One region of the Agromyces larvae genome, then DNA from elsewhere that is predicted to be linked to it. Evidence: predicted binding sites of a transcription regulator. Region 1 holds the regulator's gene; the other holds the start of a gene.
The links. The regulator HrcA, encoded in region 1, represses chaperone genes, less so after heat shock. The targets are predictions, from matches to a motif close to TTNGCACTCGNNNNNNNCGAGTGCNAA.

Region 1 (7,022 bases):
GGCCGAGCAGGCCGGTGACCAGGCCGGCGGGCAGGTCGAGGTCGAGGCCGCGCAGCGCGTGCACCGGCGGCTTGCCGCGCCCGACCCGGTACGTCTTGGTGAGCGCCGCCGCCGTGATGGCAGGGGAGGAGGAGGTCATGTCGGAATCCTTCGGAACGGTGGCTGAACGGTGGGCGCCGCGCCTCAGCGCTTCGCCGGGAAGAGCATGCGGGCGAGCGTGACGAACATCACGACGAGGGCAGCCGGGAAGGCGAGCAGCGCCCACCACCAGCCGACCGTGAGCCCGAGCACGATGAACGCGACGAGGGCGGTGGTCCAGATCGCCGCGGAGTAGATGCCGAAGCGGGCGGCGCTGGCCGGGTCGTGGTCGAAGTGGTTCGCGACGACCTGGCTGCGCTGGATCTCACGCACCCACGCCTTGTGGCGGTTGGTCTGCGTCGCGCCGAGGAAGGCGAACAGCACCGCGGCGCCGGCCACGAGCAGGGCAGGAACGAACGCGACCCACACGGGGATCGCGCCGATCACGATGAGCGCGGTGAGCCCGAGCCCGAGCACGGTGACTCCGGCGCCGAGCCCGTAGCCTGCGGCGCGGGGCTGCGGCATCGGATGGTTCGTCGTCGTCTCCTGCTGGAGCGAGTCGGCGACGATCCAGAAGACGGCGGTCGAGAGCAGGCCCGCCATGCCGAGCGCGGCGACGGGTTCGGCGGCCGTGGCTCCCGAACCCAGCACGACGCCGAACACGAGCGCCGCGGCGCCGATCGCGGCCGCGACGGTGACGCGCACGACGAACGCCGGCTTCGGGCGCACGCGGTAGCGCGCGTGCAACAGCTCGGCGCTGGGTCGCACGGCCGGCGGCGCCGTCGCGATCGACTCGGCCTCGACGAGGGCGTGGATGTCGCCGAGTTCGCGGATCGCGCGATGCGCAGCATCCTGCGGCGGTATGCCGGCGGCCTCGAGCTCGGCGACCCGCGCGACCAGGTTCGAGCGCATCTCTTCCTTCAGGTCTTGCACGTCGGGCGTCGACGCGATGCCCGCGAACGCCTCGTCGAGCAGGCGGTGGATGTTGTCGGTGGCCATCATTCGGAGCCTTTCAGTCGCTCGTCTCGAGCAGGGAGTCGATGATCGTGCGGGTGGCGACCCACGCGGTGACGTTGCGCCGGTACACCGATCTGCCCGCGTCGGTGATGCGGTAGTACTTGCGACGCCCGCCCTGCGTCTCGTCGCCCCAGTACGACTCGACGAGCCCGTCGCGTTCGAGGCGGCGGTAGGTGGCGTACAGGGTCGCCTCCTTGATCTCGTAGCGACCGCCCGTGGCATCGCGGATCGTCTTGTAGATCTCGAAGCCGTAGCGGTCGCCGCGGCGCAGGACGCCGAGGACGATCGTGTCGGTGTGACCGCGCAGCAGGTCGGCGGCGAACGCGTCGTCGACGGGCACGGTGTGGTCTGTCATGACAAGTACTGTATCTGATCAACTACTAAACCTGCAAGACACACGCAGGAGCGCCCCGGACATGACGAAGCCCGCCGGCCCGATGGCACGGGCGGGCGGGCTTCGGTCAGGCCGTAGCCGGGCGGATCAGCTCACGAACTTGATCGCCACCGGGTAGACGTACGGCTGGCCCTGGTTGGCCTTCACCGCGGCGATGATGCCGAACACGATCGACGCGACCCAGGCCGCGGCCAGCAGCAGGAACCCGATCAGCACGAACGCGAGGACCCAGCCGACCACGTAGGCGATCAGCAGCGTGATCTGGAAGTTCAGCGCGGTCGCCGAGTGCCCGCGGATGAACGGGCCCTTGTCCTTCAGGACGAGGTAGCCGATCAGCGCCGGCAGGAACCCGAACAGGATGCCGCCGATGTGGATCAGCGTCGCCCACAGCTTCTCGTCGGACGGGCTCAGCGGCTGGCTCTGCTGGTAGGGGTTTCCGGGCGGCGGGCCGGCCGGCGGGGTCGGAGGGCCGGGCGGAGGCGGCGGGGTCGGAGGCGTTGCGTCTGACATGAGGCTCCTTCGGGATGCCCGCATTCGCGGGGGTACATCGCCATAGTTCCAGAGCGGCACGCCGGGGGGAAGACCTCCGCCCGGCGTGCCGGGCCGGATTACTTGATGAGTCGCACGGCGAACGGGTAGCGGTAGTGCTGCCCGTCCTTGGCGCGCAGGTACGCGATGATCGAGAACACGACGCCGAGGATCCACGGCACCCAGATCAGGAAGCTGAGCAGGGCGCCGAACCCGAACGTCACGATCGTGATGACGGTCACGAGGACCCAGAGGGCGACCGCGCCGATCGTGAGCGTGATCTGGAAGTTCAGCGCCTCCTTGGCCTCGGTGTCGGTGAAACGGCCGCGGTCCTTGAAGACGAGCCAGATGATGAGCGACGGCAGGAAGCCGAGGATCCCGCCCAGGTGGGCGAGCGAGCCCCACTGCACGTCCTGCTCGGGCGTGAGGGGAGCGGCGGGCTGCGCGTACTGACCGGGCGCGGCCGGGGCCGGCGCGTCGGGGTCGGATGCGGGGTTCTGGTCGGACATGGGGTGCCTTTCAGGCTGCGAGGTGAGCCGCCGGGGGAGCGGCGTCCGCGCCGGTCCTCGGCGGCGAACGGTGCAAAGCTAGCGCCGCGCCGGGGAATGCGGCAACGGTGCAGACGCTGAACGTCGCGATAGGATTGGCACTCAGGAACGTCGAGTGCCAATCCGTCGGAACGGGAGGACGCATGGTCTCCGAACGAGGTCTCGCGGTGCTGCGCGCCATCGTGCAGGACTACGTCGCCTCACGTGAGCCCGTCGGCTCCAAGGCGATCGTCGAGCGGCACGCGTTCGGCGTGTCGGCCGCGACGATCCGCAACGACATGGCGATCCTCGAAGAGGAAGAGCTCATCGCCGCCCCGCACACCTCGTCGGGGCGGATCCCGACCGACAAGGGCTACCGGGTGTTCGTCGACCAGCTCTCCGAGCTGCGACCGATGAGCCAGGCCCAGCGCCACGCCATCGAGACCTTCCTCGGCGAGGCCGGCGACCTCGACGAACTGCTGAGCCGCACCGTGCGGCTCATCGCGCAGCTCACGAACCAGCTCGCCGTGGTGCAGGTGCCGAGCTTCCACAGCGCGCGGGTGCGCCATGTCGAACTCGTCCAGCTCGCCCCGACGCGGGTGCTGTGCATCCTCATCACCGACGCCGGCCAGGTCGAGCAACGGCTCGCCGAACTCGCCGACGACGTCGACGAGGCGACGCTCGGCGACCTGCGCGTCCGGCTCAACCGCGTCGCCGCGGGCCTCACCATGAGCGATGCGGCCGCCGTGCTCTCGGGCGAGATCGAGGGCGCCGACCCCCGGCACGCCGCGGTGCTGCACACGCTCGCCCTGACGCTGGCCGAGCAGGCGCGGGCGCAGCGGGGCGAACGCCTCGTGGTCGCCGGCGCCGCCAACCTGGTGCGCACCGAGCAGGACTTCTCCGGCTCGATCCTCGACGTCATCGAGGCGATCGAAGAGCAGGTGGTGCTGCTGCGCCTCTTCGGCGAGATGGCGGCCGACCCGCACGGCATCGCGGTGCGCATCGGCCGCGAGAACGCGCCGTTCGGGCTGCCCGAGGCATCCGTCGTCTCCACCTCGTTCGCCGTCCCCGGACGCGACATCTCGCGACTCGGCGTCGTCGGCCCCACCCGGATGGACTACTCCGCCAGCATGGCGGCCGTTCGCGCCGTCGCGCGCTATCTGTCGCGCGCCCTCGGCGAGCACTGACCCGCGGCCCGCGGCCGCATCCGATCGAAAGGAACCGCCCTCCGTGGCAGACCACTACGAGGTCCTCGGCGTCTCGCGCGACGCCACCCCCGACGAGATCAAGAAGGCGTACCGCCGCCTCGCCCGCGAACTGCACCCCGACGTCAACCCGGGCGCCGAGGCATCCGAACGATTCAAAGAGGTCACGCACGCCTACGACGTGCTGAGCGACCCGAAGCAGCGCCAGCAGTACGACCTGGGCGGCCAGGGCGGGTTCGGCGGCGCGCAGGGCTTCGGCGGGTTCGGCGACATCTTCGAGACGTTCTTCGGCGGCGGCGGCCAGACCCGCGGCCCGCGCAGCCGCCGCGAACGCGGCCAGGACGCGCTGATCCGCGTCGAGGTCGGCCTCGACGAGGTGATCTTCGGCACCCACCGCGACCTCGAGGTCGACACCGCGGTGCTGTGCGAGACGTGCGACGGGTCGTGCTGCCAGCCGGGCACCTCGCCGGTCACCTGCGACATCTGCCACGGAACCGGGCAGATCCAGCGCACGGTGCGGTCGCTGCTCGGCAACGTGATGACCTCGAGCCCCTGCGGCACCTGCCGCGGCTACGGCACCATCATCGCCACGCCCTGCGTGACCTGCCAGGGTCAGGGCCGGGTGCGCGCGCGCCGCACCGTGCCGGTCGACATCCCCGCGGGCGTCGACACGGGGCTGCGCCTGCAGATGCCCGGCTCGGGCGAGGCCGGCCCCGCGGGCGGGCCGAACGGCGACCTCTACCTCGAGATCAAGGTCAAGAACCACGACGTGTTCAGCCGCAACGGCGACGACCTGCTCTGCACCGTCGAGGTGCAGATGACCGACGCGGTGCTCGGCACCACGACGACCATCCCGGCGCTCGACGGCGACGTCGAGGTCGAGCTGAAGCCGGGGCTGCAGGCCGGCGAGGTGATCACGGTGAAGGACCGCGGCGTCACGCGGTTGCGCGGGTCGGGCCGCGGCGACCTGAAGATCGGCGTGCAGGTGGTCACCCCGACCAAGCTCTCGCACAAGGAGCGGCAGCTCATCGAGCAGTTCGCGCAGGCGCACAAGCCGCAGAAGCCGCAGCTCAGCCACTTCCAGCAGGGGCTGTTCGCGCGGCTGCGCGACCGGTTCCTGGGCTGAGCGAGACGATCGGATGCCTCGATGAGCAACCTGTACCTCGATGAGCGGCTCGACGCCGCGGCGATCGCGCCCGGTGCCGTCGTCGAGCTGTCCGGCGACGAGGCGCGGCACGCCGTGACCGTCGCCCGGGTGCGGGTCGGCGAGCGCGTCGCGGTCGGCGACGGCCGCGGCACGATCGTGTCGGGTCCGGTCGCATCGACGGGGCCGCGCGAACTCGTCATCGAGGTCGACGAGGTCGTCTTCGAGGAGCCGCCGGCGGTGCGGCTCACCCTCGTGCAGGCGCTCGCGAAGGGCGACCGCGACGAGCTCGCCGTGCAGGCGGCCACCGAGCTCGGCGTCGACCGGGTCGTGCCGTGGGCCGCCGCGCGCTCGGTGTCGCGCTGGGAGGGGCAGAAGGCGCAGAAGGGCCGGGCCCGGTGGGCCGCGATCGTGCGCGAGGCGACCAAGCAGTCGGTCCGGTCGTATCTCGCCGAGGTCGACGAGCCCGCGACGACGGCCCAGCTCCCGGCGCGCCTCGACGGCCAGCGGATGCTGCTGCTCGAGCCGACCGCAAAGGTCCGCCTCACCGACCTCGAGCCCGACGGACGGGACCTCGCGCTCGTCGTCGGCCCCGAGGGCGGCATCGCCCCGGCCGAGCTCGACCGGCTCGTCGCCGCCGGCGCCGAACCCGTGAGGCTCGGAGCATCCGTGCTGCGCACCTCGACCGCCGGGCCGGCCGCGATCGCGGTGCTGAGCGCCGCGCTCGGCCGGTGGTGAGGGTTCCCTCGCTACGATGGGGTGATATGACCGACACCGCCGACCGGCCCACCGTCTTCGAGCGCATCGCCGCCGGCGAGATCCCCGCGCGGATCGTCGCCGAGACCGAGCGCGTCATCGCGTTCCACGACATCGCGCCGCAGGCGCCGGTGCACGTGGTCGTGACGCCGAAATCGGGCGACTACCGCGATGTCGCCGAGCTCGCCGCGGGCGACCCCGCCCTGCTCGTCGAACTGGTCGAGGTGGCGAAGGGCGTGGCATCCGAGCTCGCCGACGGCGACTACCGACTGATCTTCAACTCCGGCCCCGCGGCCGGCCAGACCGTCTTCCACGTGCACGCCCACGTGCTCGCCGGAGGACTCGAGGAGGGCACGCTTGCCGGCGGCTGAACCCGACCCGGGCGCTGAGCCCGCCACCGAGTCGCCCGACGAGGAGCGGCTGCGCATCGACGGCATCGCGATGGTGCGTCTGCTCGGGCCGCAGGACCGCCTGCTCGCCTCGATCCAGCGCGAGTATCCCGGCGTCACCGTGCACGTGCGCGGCAACGAGATCGCCATCCGCGGCGAGGAGTCCGAGCGCGTGCGCGTGCGGCGCCTCATCGAAGAGCTGCTCGAGCTGGTGCGCAACGGCCAGGACCCGACGCCGACCGAGGTGCGCACCTCGGCGCGCATCCTCGATGCCGACCCGGGTGCGCGCCCGTCCGAGCTGCTCGGCCAGGTCATCGTGTCGAGCCGCGGCAAGTCGATCCGGCCGAAGACCGAGGGCCAGCGCGAGTACGTCGACGCGATCGACGAGCACACCATCGTGTTCGGCATCGGCCCCGCGGGCACCGGCAAGACCTACCTCGCGATGGCGAAGGCCGTGCAGGCGCTGCAGCGCAAAGAGGTGAGCCGCATCATCCTGACCCGCCCGGCCGTCGAGGCCGGCGAGCGGCTCGGGTTCCTGCCGGGCACGCTGACCGACAAGATCGACCCGTACCTGCGGCCGCTCTACGACGCGCTCAACGAGATGATGGACCCCGAGCTGGTGCCGAAGCTCCTCGCGAGCGGCACCGTCGAGGTCGCCCCGCTCGCGTACATGCGCGGTCGCACGCTGAACGACTCGTTCGTGGTGCTCGACGAGGCGCAGAACACCACGCCCGAGCAGATGAAGATGTTCCTCACCCGCCTCGGGTTCGGCTCGAAGATGGTCGTCACCGGCGACATCACCCAGATCGACCTGCCGGGCGGCGCATCGGGCCTGCGGCTCGTGACCCGCATCCTCGACGGCATCGACGACATCCACTTCTCACGGCTCACGAGCGACGACGTCGTGCGGCACTCGCTCGTGGGGCGCATCGTCGACGCCTACACCGAGTACGACCAGCGCACCCAGGCGCAGCGTTTCGAACG
Region 2 (7,022 bases), 1.1 Mb from region 1:
GGCCGGGTTCGCCGGCGTCGGCCGTGCGCTGCGTGAGGGCCGGCTGTCGTGGTGGATGCTGCTGGGCGGCCTGGCGGGCGCGTTCCTGGTGCTCAGCCAGGGGCTCACCGCGGCGCTGCTCGGGGTCGCACTGTTCACGGTCGCGATCGTCGCCGGCCAGACGGTGAGCGGGCTGGTCATCGACCTGATCGGGCTCGGCCCGGGCGGCCGGCATCCGATCACCGCGCCGCGCACGATCGGCGCGACGCTCGCGCTCGCGGCGGTCACGGTGGCCGTGTCGGCCCAGCTCGGCACCGGGATCGCGATCTGGTGGGTGCTGCTGCCGTTGCTCGCGGGGCTCGGCACGGGGTGGCAGCAGGCGGTGAACGGGCGGGTGCGGGTCGAGGCGGCGAGCGCCCTGACCGCGACGTTCCTGAACTTCGCGTCCGGCACCGCGGTGCTCGTGGCCGCCGCGCTCGTGCGCATCGCGATCGCCGGTCCGCCCGACGCCTTCCCGACGGAGCCCTGGCTCTACGTCGGCGGTGCGCTGGGGTGCGTCTTCATCGCCGGCTCCGCGGTCATCGTGCGCCGCACCGGCGTGCTGCTGCTCAGCCTCGCCACGATCGCCGGCCAGCTCGCGTCGGCGCTCGCGCTCGACCTGCTGCTGCCGGTCCCCGGTCGCCACGTGGATGCCGCGACCGTCGTCGGCACCCTGCTCGCGTTCATCGCGGTGGGGATCGCGAGCGGGCGCCCGGCGTTCCTGCGGCTCGGGTTCAGGCGAGGCTCGTGAACACGGCGGCGGCGTCGATCGCGCGGTGCCGCACGCGGCTCACGCCCTCGGGGACGCCGCCGACGTAGAGCCAGCCGAGCAGGTGCTCGTCGGGGGCGAGCCCGTGCACGGCTGCGACCGGTTCGGTGCGGACGTGCGGGCCGGTGCGCCACATGACACCCCAGCCGGCCTCGTCGAGCAGCAGGCTGAGGGTGTGCGCGACGCCCGCGGCCACGGCGTCCTGCTCCCATCCGTGCACCTTCGGATGCTCGTGGCGACGCGCCGCCACGGCCAGCAGCAGCGGAGCGCGCAGCGGTTTCGCCGCGAGCGCGGCGCGGTCGTCGCCGACCAGCCCCGCCGCGTCGGCGAGCGCCTCGCCGAGCCGCGCCCGGGCGTCGCCGCGGAGGGCGATCACCCGCCACGGCTGCAGCGCCGCGTGGTCGGCGACGGTGCCCGCCGCCGACAGCAGGTGCAGCAGTTCGGTGTCGTCAGGCGCGGCCGCGGTCACTTTCGCGACGGAACGGCGGCGGCGCACCGCCTCGAATGCACCGGCCGCGGTCGCGACCGGTGCGGCGACCCCGGTCACGACTCGGGCGAGAAGCCGAGTGCGATCGAGTTCATGCAGTAGCGGTCGCCGGTGGGCGTGCCGAACCCGTCGGGGAACACGTGGCCCAGGTGCGACCCGCATCGGGCGCAGCGCACCTCGGTGCGCTCCATGCCGAGCGAGGTGTCCTCGAGCAGTTCGACCGCTTCGGGGCGGACCGACTCGTAGAAGCTCGGCCAGCCGCAGCCCGAATCGAACTTCGTGCCGCTCTGGAACAGCTCGGCCCCGCACGCGGCGCACGTGTAGACCCCGGCGCGGTGCTCGTCGAGCAGTTCGCCCGTCCAGGGACGTTCGGTGGCCGCCTCGCGCAGCACTGCGTACTGCTCGGGTGCGAGCTCGGCGCGCCACTCGTCGTCGCTGCGCTGGACGTCGTAGGTCATCTCGGATCCCTTCTCGCGGCGGACCGTCCGCCGCAGGCGCGGCGGAAGTCCCCCGGTCGAGCCTAATCGCGCCCGGCGCGGACTCCGCCGACAGGTGCAACACTGTTGCGGCGCTTCCTGTTCCGGTGATGCGCGGTGTTCCGGCGCACACGCCGGGCGGCTCGGGCGGCTCCCAGGCGGCCCGTGCCTAGGATGTCCAGCAGGCGGGACGCCCGGTTCCGTCAGCGAGGGAGGCGAGCATGCAGGGTGCGGCGCGCGCCGAGGCGGATGCATCCGCCGACGGCCGACCCGATGCATCCGCGGCACCCGCCCTCGACGAGCGCAGCCGGCGCATCCTGGCCTTCGAGCACCGCGCGTTCCGCGACGAGGGCGCGAAGGCCGAGGCGATCCGCGCCGAGTTCGACCTCTCGGCGCCTCGCTACTATCGGATCCTCGGGGAGCTCATCTCCTCGCCCGACGCACTTCGACACGACCCGATGCTCGTCAAGCGGCTGCTCCGGCTGCGCGACGCGCGTCGTGCGGCCCGCCTGGTCCGCACCCCGACCTTCGGCCGGCCGCTCGACTGAGCCGCCCGCCCCGACCGACAGGACCGACACCAGCACATGGCGCAGAAGTTCCCCCGCGACCGGTTCGACAGCGTGCCGCACGGCATCGACCGCGTCGGCGCGCACCGCGCCCCGAGCCGGCGAGGCTCGGGCTGGATCGCGTTCGGGTGGGCGGCGCTGGCCACCGTGGTGCTCGCGGGCATCGGCATCTGGGGCGTCGTCACCCTGGGCGACCGCATCGGCTCGAGCGGCGAGGCCGCGGTGCCGACCGCGACGCCCGAGCCGACCGTCACCGCCGAGCCGACGATCGCTCCCGACCAGCCCGTGACGGTGCTGAACGGCACCACGGTCAGCGGGCTCGCCGCGCAGGCCGCCGAGATGCTGCAGGCCGCGACCATCCCCGTCGGCACGACGGCGAACGCGAGCGAGAACGACCTCACCGAGACCTACGTGTACTACGCGGCGCCCGAGCTCGAGGGTGCGGCGCGCGGCGTCGCGCAGGCCATCCCCGAGGCCGAGGTGCGGTACGACGCGAAGTTCGCCGAGATCGGCACCCCGCTCGTGCTGGTCGTGGCGTCCGACTTCGCCACGGCGATCGGCGCCGCCGGCTGAGCGGTCGCGCTCGTGCGCGGCGAGGCATCCTGCTCACCCCGCGACCGACGCGAGGCCGAATCGTTGCCATTCTGCGATCATTCGGGCGTCGCATCCTCTTGTGCCCGCCCGCGGGCGGATGCCTGAATGGGATTTGGTCGCTCATCCCGTGTGGAACACCCGTCGCCCCGGCGCACTGTCAGCACGAAAAGGGGGGCCCGGTACAGGCGACAGGCACGTGCTGACACACCGCAATACATTGGGAGCAACGCATGGCGAACGGAACCGTCAAGTGGTTCAACGCTGAAAAGGGTTACGGGTTCATCACCGTCGACGGCGGCGGACAGGACGTCTTCGTCCACTACTCCGCCATCGACATGTCGGGCTACAAGGTCCTCGAAGAGGGCCAGCAGGTCCAGTTCGAGGTCGGCTCGGGTGCGAAGGGCCCGCAGGCCGAGGCCGTCCGCCCGGTCTGAACCACTGCGTTCCGGAGCGCGCCGCCCCGACGGGGCGGCGCGCTCCGTCGTGTTCCCGGGGTGGAGCGGATGCCTCGCGGCGCCCGCCGGCACGCGGCGTGTCGGGCCTCGGGTCCGCCGGCCGGCCGCGATCCCGCCGCTAGCATGACGCCATGGGACGGGACCGGGGGGTGCGCCGCTTCGGTGCCGCGCTGCTCATCTGCGCGGTCGGGCTCGGGCTGCTGTCGTGTTCGGGCACGACCGATCCGCCGCCCACCGAGACGCCGGCCCCGACGCCGTCGCGCGCCCGGCCCGCCTCCGAGCCGGCGCCCGTGCCGATCGCGTTCGCCCCGCTGCGCGGAACCCTCGCGGACGGCGCCGCCCTGGCGCATCCGTCGATCGCGGTGAAGATCGACAACCACGAGGAGGCCCGTCCGCAGATCGCGCTGAACCGAAGCGACATCGTCTTCGAGGAGCTCGTCGAGGGCGGCATCACCCGGTACGCGGTGGTCTGGCACTCGGACGTGCCCGACGAGGTCGGTCCGGTGCGCTCGATCCGGCCGATGGATCCCGACATCATCACCCCGTTCGGCGGGCCGGTGGCGTACTCGGGCGGTCAGGAGGTCTTCGTCGACATGATGATGTCGACCGGGCTGCCGAACCTCGTCTTCGACTACGACGACACCGGCCTGTTCTACCGGGCGGACGATCGCCCCGGTCCGCACGACGTGATCCTGCTCGCGAAGGAGGGCGTCGGTCGGCATCTCGACCTCGCGCCGCCGCCGAACCAGTTCGTGTTCGGCTCCGCCGACCCCCTGGCCGCGCCGGGGTTCGCGGCCCAGCCGACCTCGCACCTCGCCCTCGTGTTCTCGGACGCGCGGTTCCCGTCCTGGGACTGGGACGCGGCTGCGGGGGTGTGGCTCCGCTCGCAGGAGGGCGCACCCGACTCGGAGGCGTCGGGCGAGCGCGTACGGGCGACGAACGTGGTGACCCTGCGCGTCGGCATCGACTGGTCGTGGGGCGAGGTGCCGCGCACCGTGCTGGACGGCGGCGGCGAGGCCTGGGTGTCGGTCGCCGGGCGCACGGCGCACGGCAGCTGGTCGAAGGCGGCGCGCGAGGCCCCGATCGTGCTCACCGCCGACGACGGGTCGCCGCTGCGGCTCGCCCCCGGCAACACCTGGGTCGAACTGGTGCCGAACGACGGGTCGGTCGCCTTCGCGCCCTGAGCGAACGGCGGCACCGGATGCCGCGGGGCGACGTCGCGCGCGCTTGCACTCGTCGAGGGTGAGTGCCAGAATCGTCTTTAGCACTCGGTCGTTTCGAGTGCTAACACCATTCTTCAGACGTCCGGGAAGGGACGAGAGAAACACATGGCAAAGATCATCGCTTTCGACGAGGAGGCCCGCCGCGGGCTCGAGCGTGGACTCAACCAGCTCGCCGACGCGGTCAAGGTGACCCTCGGCCCGCGCGGCCGCAACGTCGTGCTCGAGAAGAAGTGGGGCGCCCCCACCATCACGAACGACGGCGTGTCGATCGCCAAGGAGATCGAGCTCGACGACCCGTACGAGAAGATCGGCGCGGAGCTCGTCAAGGAGGTCGCGAAGAAGACCGACGACGTCGCGGGTGACGGCACCACCACCTCGGTCGTGCTCGCCCAGGCGCTCGTGCGCGAGGGCCTGCGCAACGTCGCGGCCGGCGCCGACCCCATCTCGCTGAAGCGCGGCATCGAGAAGGCCGTCGCGGCCGTCTCGGAGGAGCTCCTCGCCGCCGCCAAGGAGATCGAGACCAAGGAGGAGATCGCCGCGACCGCGTCGATCTCGGCCGCCGACACCCAGATCGGCGAGATCATCGCCGAGGCGATCGACAAGGTCGGCAAGGAGGGCGTCGTCACGGTCGAGGAGTCGAACACGTTCGGCACCGAGCTCGAGCTCACCGAGGGCATGCGCTTCGACAAGGGCTACCTGTCGGCGTACTTCGTGACCGACCCCGAGCGCCAGGAGGCGGTCTTCGAGGACCCGTACATCCTCATCGCCAACTCCAAGATCTCGAACATCAAGGACCTGCTGCCGATCGTCGACAAGGTCATCCAGACCGGCAAGCAGCTGCTCATCATCGCCGAGGACGTCGACGGCGAGGCGCTGGCGACCCTGATCGTCAACAAGGTGCGCGGCATCTTCAAGTCGGTCGCGGTCAAGGCTCCCGGCTTCGGCGACCGCCGCAAGGCGCAGCTCCAGGACATCGCCATCCTCACGGGCGGCCAGGTCATCTCGGAGGAGCTCGGCCTCAAGCTCGAGAACGTCACGCTCGACCTGCTCGGCCAGGCTCGCAAGGTCGTCATCACCAAGGACGAGACCACCATCGTCGAGGGTGCGGGCGACCCCGAGCAGATCGCCGGCCGGGTGGCCCAGATCCGCCAGGAGATCGAGAACACCGACTCCGACTACGACCGCGAGAAGCTGCAGGAGCGCCTCGCCAAGCTCGCCGGCGGCGTGGCCGTCATCAAGGCGGGTGCGGCGACCGAGGTCGAGCTCAAGGAGCGCAAGCACCGCATCGAGGACGCGGTGCGCAACGCGAAGGCCGCCGTCGAGGAGGGCATCGTCGCCGGTGGCGGCGTCGCCCTCATCCAGGCCGGCAAGGCCGCGTTCGCCAAGCTCGAGCTCACCGGCGACGAGGCGACCGGCGCGAACATCGTGAAGGTCGCCATCGAGGCGCCGCTCAAGCAGATCGCCCTCAACGCGGGCCTCGAGCCGGGCGTCGTCGCCAACAAGGTGTCGGAGCTCCCCGCGGGTCACGGCCTGAACGCCGCGACCGGCGAGTACGGCGACCTGCTCGCGCAGGGCATCATCGACCCGGCGAAGGTCACCCGTTCGGCGCTGCAGAACGCCGCGTCGATCGCGGGCCTGTTCCTCACCACCGAGGCGGTCGTGGCCGACAAGCCCGAGAAGACCCCGGCTCCGGTCGGCGACCCGACGGGCGGCATGGACTTCTAGTCCGGCACCCGTTCGAGCAGACGAACACCCGAAGGGCGTCTCCCGCGAGGGAGGCGCCCTTCGGCGTGTTCCGGGCGGTCGGCACGGCTTCGCGCGTGCGCCGTCGGGTGTGACGGAATCGTTGTGCCGTACGATCCGGCGGAGACGACGGGGTTGCTAGCTTCGTGCCATGACCCGTCGACGTGCCGGCTCGCCCGCGATCGCCATCCTGACCGGAATGCTCGCGCTCACGGCCTGCACGGCTCAGCCGGACGCCTCGACGCCGCACCCCTCGGCGCCGTCGACGATCCCGACGCCGACCGCCGAGCCGGCGGAAGCCGGCCCGCACGCGCGCATCCCGGTCGACTGCGACGGACTCGTCGCCACCGACGCCCTCCGAACGCTCGTCGGCGAGGCGGGGCATCCGCTCGCGCCGATCGTGCCGATCGACCGGCTCGACCCCGACGAGGCGGCCGCCCTGCAACTCGGCGCCGTCGACTGCCGGTGGACGAACGGGCTCGGCTTCTCGACGTGGACCGGACCGGAGGCCGGCCGGCAGACGGTCGCTCTCAGCATCCTCCCCGAGGGCCTCGACGCCGCGATCGAGTACGTCGATCTCTACCGGAGCGCGGACCCGACGTACGGCGCACACGTCCAGGGCCCGCGGTGCATGGCCGCGACGGACGCGTCCTGGACCGGCTTCTGCGAGCTGTACGGGGTGATCGGCCGG

Region 2: the regulator HrcA is predicted to act here: its motif matches at 4,627-4,653, upstream of groL (chaperonin GroEL).

Annotation. Positions count from the first base shown of each region.
Region 1 is NZ_CP094528.1:820,268-827,289, forward strand. Features, by position in the region: gene MTO99_RS03750 (ABC transporter ATP-binding protein) at 1-139, opposite strand, end outside; gene MTO99_RS03755 (permease prefix domain 1-containing protein) at 184-1,077, opposite strand; gene MTO99_RS03760 (PadR family transcriptional regulator) at 1,091-1,450, opposite strand; gene MTO99_RS03765 (DUF4870 domain-containing protein) at 1,577-1,999, opposite strand; gene MTO99_RS03770 (DUF4870 domain-containing protein) at 2,098-2,526, opposite strand; gene hrcA (heat-inducible transcriptional repressor HrcA) at 2,709-3,731, shown strand; gene dnaJ (molecular chaperone DnaJ) at 3,775-4,875, shown strand; gene MTO99_RS03785 (16S rRNA (uracil(1498)-N(3))-methyltransferase) at 4,897-5,631, shown strand; gene MTO99_RS03790 (HIT domain-containing protein) at 5,658-6,020, shown strand; gene MTO99_RS03795 (PhoH family protein) at 6,091-7,022, shown strand, end outside.
Region 2 is NZ_CP094528.1:1,899,022-1,906,043, reverse strand. Features, by position in the region: gene MTO99_RS09100 (DMT family transporter) at 1-769, shown strand, start outside; gene MTO99_RS09095 (nitroreductase family protein) at 753-1,334, opposite strand; gene msrB (peptide-methionine (R)-S-oxide reductase MsrB) at 1,331-1,732, opposite strand; gene MTO99_RS09085 (DUF3263 domain-containing protein) at 1,972-2,298, shown strand; gene MTO99_RS09080 (LytR C-terminal domain-containing protein) at 2,335-2,889, shown strand; gene MTO99_RS09075 (cold-shock protein) at 3,141-3,344, shown strand; gene MTO99_RS09070 (DUF3048 domain-containing protein) at 3,497-4,549, shown strand; gene groL (chaperonin GroEL) at 4,694-6,313, shown strand; gene MTO99_RS09060 (hypothetical protein) at 6,483-7,022, shown strand, end outside.